2 linked regions of the Saccharicrinis fermentans DSM 9555 = JCM 21142 genome follow. The protein of the gene in region 1 interacts with the protein of each later gene in a pairwise test. Links are inferred from orthologs where the notes say so. Each region holds a gene or a part of one and is shown in the gene's direction. Other genes may lie near its edges.

What was found.
Region 2: the proteins of tsaE (region 1) and rlmB interact in binary tests that used the Escherichia coli proteins (3 or more experiments, as listed by UniProt). The link is inferred for Saccharicrinis fermentans DSM 9555 = JCM 21142 from one-to-one orthologs.

What each region holds. Positions count from the first base shown.
Region 1 is NZ_KI912107.1:5,243,056-5,246,159, forward strand. The notes cover bases 313-3,084. They hold tsaE (tRNA (adenosine(37)-N6)-threonylcarbamoyltransferase complex ATPase subunit type 1 TsaE), read left to right. Parts: upstream 313-1,371; coding sequence 1,372-1,797; downstream 1,798-3,084. Other genes in these bases: porX (T9SS response regulator signal transducer PorX), read left to right, coding at 313-1,327; CYTFE_RS0121575 (AI-2E family transporter), read left to right, coding at 2,006-3,043. Also shown: more of porX, read left to right, coding at 1-312. UniProt on the Escherichia coli protein: Required for the formation of a threonylcarbamoyl group on adenosine at position 37 (t(6)A37) in tRNAs that read codons beginning with adenine.
Region 2 is NZ_KI912107.1:1,776,141-1,779,443, reverse strand. The notes cover bases 301-3,271. They hold rlmB (23S rRNA (guanosine(2251)-2'-O)-methyltransferase RlmB), read left to right. Parts: upstream 301-1,401; coding sequence 1,402-2,142; downstream 2,143-3,271. Other genes in these bases: CYTFE_RS0107160 (uroporphyrinogen decarboxylase family protein), read left to right, coding at 2,282-3,271; CYTFE_RS0107170 (ABC-F family ATP-binding cassette domain-containing protein), read left to right, coding at 301-1,332. Also shown: more of CYTFE_RS0107170, read left to right, coding at 1-300; more of CYTFE_RS0107160, read left to right, coding at 3,272-3,303. UniProt on the Escherichia coli protein: Specifically methylates the ribose of guanosine 2251 in 23S rRNA.

The sequences.
Region 1 (3,104 bases):
CATTGTGATGATCACCAAGAGTGAGGAGGAGGATATCATGGATCAGGCTATAGGAAGCAAGATTTCGGATTATCTTATTAAACCGGTTCATCCAAAGCAAATTTTGCTGGCTATAAAAAAACATGTGCATCAGCGCAGACTGGTAGCGGAGAAGACGACGAGTACTTATCAAACGGAGTTCGGAAAGATTGGATTGAAGATAAATGATTCTTATAGCTTTGATGACTGGGTTGAGATATATAAACAATTGGTTTATTGGGAAATTGAACTGGAAGATACCAAAGGTGAGATGGATGAGGTGTTGAAAATGCAGAAGACTGAAGCCAATCATGCTTTTGTTAAGTTTATAAAACGCAACTATGTCAATTGGATCCAAGGGGACGATGATGAATTTCCACTAATGTCGCACCACTTTATGAAAAAAATTACCTTACCCTTGCTGGATAAAGGAGAGAAAGTGGTGATGCTGGTGATCGATAATTTTAGATTTGATCAATGGTTAATGCTCAAACAGGAGGTGCTGAATGGTTTTCGCTTGGAGGAAGAGGAAATCTATAGTAGTATTTTGCCTACTGCTACGCATTATGCTCGTAATAGCTTGTTTGCAGGACTAATGCCAGCACAAATAAAAAAAATGTATGGGCAGTATTGGATTGATGAGCATGAGGAGGGGAGTAAAAATCAGTTTGAAGAACAGTTGATAGGTACTTTCTTTGAGCGTTTTCGTAAACAGTATCGTTATTCGTATCTAAAGGTGAGTAATATTGATACAGGGAAGCAATTAATTGATAATTATGCCAATTTATTAAATGATGATTTGGCAGTGGTGGTGTTTAACTTTGTGGATATGCTATCACATGCACGTACAGAGAGTAAGATGATAAAGGAACTGGCCTATGATGAGTCGGCCTATCGTTCGCTCAGTCGATCGTGGTTTCTTCATTCGGTGATGAAAGAGCTACTGGATAAGTTGGAGCATGAAGATGTGAAGGTGATTATTACTACAGATCATGGCACTATTCGGGTGAAAAATCCCATTAAAGTAGTAGGAGACCGTACTACAACAACCAACTTGCGCTATAAACAAGGGAAAAATCTGAATTATAAAGCCAAGGAAGTATTTGAGCTTGTTAAACCAGAAGAAGTTCAATTACCCAAGGTAAATGTGTCAACAAGTTATATATTTGCAACCAATGAGGATTTTTTTGCTTATCCGAATAATTATAACCATTATGTGAGTTACTATAAGGATACTTTCCAGCATGGGGGAGTGTCTATGGAAGAAATGTTGATTCCATATGTGGTATTGTCACCAAAGAATCATTGAGTGATACTGGTCGCTCAAATAAAACAAATAGCAATTTTTAATTGATGAGTAAATTTTTAATTTCTTCACTAGATAGGATAAATGTTGTTGCAGAGGCTTTTTTGCAAGCGTATGCAGAGCCGGCAGTTTTTTGCTTTTATGGCAGCATGGGAGCTGGCAAAACAACTTTTATTCAAGCATTGTGTAAGCAGTTACAAGTGGTTGATGTGGTTAATAGTCCTTCTTTTTCCATTGTTAACGAGTATAATACAGTGGGTGATGATGTCATCTATCATTTTGATTTTTATCGTTTAAAAGAGGAAGAGGAAGCTTTTGATTTAGGCTATGAGGATTATTTCTACTCATCGCATTATTGCTTTGTGGAATGGCCCGAGAAAATAGCATCCTTGCTTCCCGAAAATAGATACGATGTGACCATCAGCGTTCTGGATGATGGGTCAAGAGAAATCAAAGTGAGTGCTTCGCAGTGAATTACTCTGAAATTTTATGCAAAATATGAATAGCTTATTGGCCCTAAGCAAATGATGCGCATTGGGTATGCCTATTTTTTCTTTTATTTTTTCAAAAAACGATTTTTATTGTCATTATATGAAACGAGCCATGAGAGTGATCTCTCACACAGGTGAATGATTATCACGGCGAGTTCCATATGACTATTAAGAAACAAATTATAAACATATGAAAGACCTAAAAACTACCAATACATTTTTATTGCTGATTGTTATTCCGCTTATGTTTTACCTGCTGAAGACACTCTCTTTTATCTTTGTGCCTTTGGTTTCTGCTATGTTTATTGCTCTGTTGCTATTGCCTTTGATGCGCTGGTTTGATAAAAAAAATGTGCCCAAATGGTTGAGCGTCTTTTTTGTTGTGTTACTACTGATCGCTGCATTTAAGTTTGCGGGTGAACTCATTAAATTGACCAGCAACGAAATTATGGCGGCTGATAACTTGTTTTTTGAAAAAGCAGAAACAAAATTGATCGACTTGGTTGTGATGATTGAAAATTTCTTTGGCGTTAATCGTATTAAAGGAGATAATGTTTTGCTGCATTACTTTAAAGGTGGTAACGTGATGGATAGTATTGGATTTTCGCTTGACTTTATTAGTAATCTACTGTCGGGTACCTTGATGACCGCCTTTTTTGTGGTATTGTTGCTTTCGGGTTCTGTTAATTTTGAGAAATTACTGAATAGTACCTTGATTAAAGTTCGTCATTCTTCCGTTAAAATATTCCGAAAGATTGAAAAGGATATTATTAAGTTCGTGATTGTTAAGTTTGCCATAAGTTTGCTAACTGGTGTTGGTTTTGGTCTGGCTTGTCTGGCTTTTGATGTTAGTTTTCCCATATTTTGGGGACTCTTTGCCTTTGTGATTAATTTTGTTCAAATGATTGGTTCTGTTATTTCAGTGGTATTGCTCTCCTTATTCGCTTTTGTTGAAATAGAACCCATGAGTACCCTTCTGTTTTTTGTGCTTGCGATAACTGCAGTCCAGGTATTGATGGGAGGGGTGTTGGAACCTGTTTTTATGGGCAAAACCTTTTCTGTGAATGTAATTACTATATTGGTTATGTTGATGTTTTGGGGATATATCTGGGGTATCCCCGGCCTTATATTGTCTATTCCTATTACCGTTTTTATTAAAATAATCCTGGATCAGTATCCTAGGTATCGGGTCATTACTGAATTAATGTCGGGTGGAAAGTCCTCATGAGGACCAGGGTAATGTTTGTTTTTGATGGACTGTGTTGAATTTTATGGATGAATGAGGATGT
Region 2 (3,303 bases), 3.5 Mb from region 1 along the record:
AGTGGTGCAGTGGTCTTGGTTTCTCATGACCGTGCTTTTTTGGATAATATAACCAAACGAACTATTGAAATTCAAATGGGAAAGATATATGATTACAAAGCTTCTTATACCAGATACCTTGAGCTGAGAGAAGAGCGAAAGGAACAGCAAATGGCAGCTTATCGTAATCAGCAGAAACTAATTGAAGACACAGAGAAATTTATTGAACGTTTTCGATATCAGGCAACCAAAGCGGTTCAGGTTCAGTCGCGCATTAAGCAACTGGAGAAATTGGATCGAATCGAGGTTGATGAGTTTGATAAATCGGCATTGAGGATTAAGTTTCCCCCGGCGCCGCATGCGGGAAGTATTACACTGGAAGGTAAACATGTTTCAAAAAGCTATGGTGAACATGAGGTTTTGTCTGATGTTGATTTTACCATTGAAAGAGGTGAAAAGGTTGCCTTTATAGGAAGAAATGGGGAGGGTAAAACTACCATGGCTAGGATGATTATGAATGAGATTAGCTTCACAGGTAGCATAAAATTAGGTCACCAGGTGAAAATAGGCTATTTTGCTCAGAATCAAGCCGACCTACTGGATGAAAGTGTTTCTGTACTTGAAACAATTGATCGTGTGGCGGTTGGTGATGTGAGGTTAAAGATTCGTGATTTATTGGGTGCTTTTATGTTTAGTGGTGAAGCGGTGGATAAAAAAGTATCGGTTTTGTCAGGAGGGGAAAGAACCCGCTTGGCAATGGTTAAACTGCTGCTTGAACCAGTGAACTTACTTATCCTGGATGAGCCAACAAACCATTTGGATATTAGATCTAAAGAACTATTGAAACAAGCGGTTAAAGATTTTGAGGGAACGGTGGTCGTGGTTTCTCATGATCGTGAATTCCTCGATGGCCTGGTGGATAAGGTTTATGAATTCCGTCATAAAAAAATGAAGGAACACCTAGGCGGTATCTATGAATTTCTGGAAAGAAAGAAAATGGAATCCTTGAAGGAAATGGAGTTGCAGAAACCGAATGGTAAAGCGGTGAAAGCCAAAGATAATGGGGGGGAGAATCAGGGGGCAAAACTATCTTACGAACAAAGAAAGGAAATTAGTAGAAGGGTTAAAAAAGCCCAGCAGCAAGTGGAGAAATGCGAAAAGAAAATAGCTCAACTGGAAGAGAATATTGTGGAGTTAGATAGATTGATGCAGATACCCCAAAATGCAAGTGATCCTGAATTTGTGCGAAAATATCAGGAACTGAATGTTTTACTGGAGAAAGAAATGGAACAATGGGAGACTTGTCAACAGGAATTAGATGAGGCTGAGTTGGAAAAGAGAAAATTGGATTAAATAAGATTTTTATAAGATATTAGCTTGGTAGTGGTTGTTGCTGTTATCAAATTTAAAAAAAATATAATTATGGCAGGGAAAAGTGATTTTTTATTTGGTATCAGATCGGTTATAGAAGCCATCCGTTCGGGTAAAGAAATTGAAAAGGTATTGGTGAAGAAGGGCTTGCAGGGAGAACTCTATGAGGAGTTGATTGATACCATGAAAGAAGCAAAAATCGCCTGGCAAACTGTACCTGTTGAGCGAATTAATCGGGCTACAAGAAAAAATCACCAGGGCGTGATTGCTTTTGTTTCTGCTATTACTTATCATGACCTTGAAAATACGCTTATAGGTCTGTTTGAAGAAGGAAAAAACCCATTGGTACTTGTTCTCGATGGAATCACTGATATTCGAAATATGGGTGCCATAGCTCGTTCTGCTGAATGTGCAGGTGTTAATGCCATTGTGATACCAGAAAAAGGTGGAGCTCCTATTAATGCGGATGCTGTAAAAACTTCGGCAGGTGCACTGCTTAATATACCAGTGTCTAGGGTTAAAAACCTATATAAATCTTTGGAGTATTTGCAAAATTCAGGTCTAAAGTTAGTGGCAGCTACAGAAAAAGCCAGTGAAAATTATACGAAGGTTGATTTTTCAGGCCCTACTGCCATTGTCATGGGGGCTGAAGATAAAGGGGTGTCATCTCAAATACTTAAAATATGTGATGCCGCTGCAAAAATTCCTATTGTTGGTACCATAGGTTCTTTAAATGTGTCTGTTGCTGCTGGAATATTGGTTTACGAGGCAGTTCGACAACGAAATGAATAGTTATATATAGTCGTGTTTGTTATCTATTGTTAATCAACCCTTTAATTTGTTTAATTTGTTATTTTAAAAAATATTTATAAATTTAGCTGGGTTTTGTACAAAGAAACTTGTATTTAACAACAGCCTTAAAACATCATTTATGAACCACAAAGAAAGAGTCTTAAAAGCTCTGAACAACGATGTTCCGGATAGGGTTCCATTTTTTTATTGGGATGTTCCGGAATTTGGTGAGAAAATGATCTCCTTTTTTGGTTTTACTGACCGCGATCAACTTCTAGAGCATCTGGATGTTGATTTTAGATGGGTGGAACCAAAATATATAGGACCTCAGTTAGTTGATAGTAACAACAAGTGTAAAAAAGACATTTGGGGAGTAGGTTACTCTCGCATTAAAAAAGGTAAATTTAGCTATTGGCAAGCTACCGACTTTCCGCTGAAAGGGATTACTGATCCGGCCGCTTTGTCCGACTTCGATTGGCCATCAAATGCACTCTTCGATTTTAATTCCCTGAATGCCCAATTGGAAAAGTATAAGGATTATGCAATCATGACTGCGCCTGGATATTCCTCACCAGGTTTATTTCGTATTGTGCAACGTTTAATTGGACGGGATAGCTTTATGGAAGTCATGATGTCACATCCTAAATTTTTTAAAGCCCTTTGCGATAAGGTGATAGATTTTTATAGTAGCTTTATTGATGAATTTTTTGAAGTCGCCCAAAATCGGGTGGACTTTATTAGAGTGGCCGATGATTTCGGTTCGCAAACTGGTTTAACCATTGGACATGACCATTGGGATAATTACATTCGGCCATCTATAGATGCTTTTACAGCTAAACCCAAAGCGTTGGGTGTGCACTTTTATATGCATAGCTGTGGTGGGGTTCGTAAACTTTTGCCTAATTTTATTAGCGCAGGAGCTGAAGTGTTGGACCCTATACAAACCAGGGCAGCAGGTATGGATCCTGAGGGCTTGAAAAAAGATTATGGTAAGTTGATTACTTTTTGCGGTGCCGTGGATGAAGAACTGTTGCTACGAAAAGGTACGCCAAAACAAGTAAAAGAGGGTGTGAATAGTCTCTTGGATGTAATGGCGCCCGGAGGGCGATTTATCTTAGGGCCTAGTCATAAAATTAAGGTGGAAACACCTGTTGAAAATGT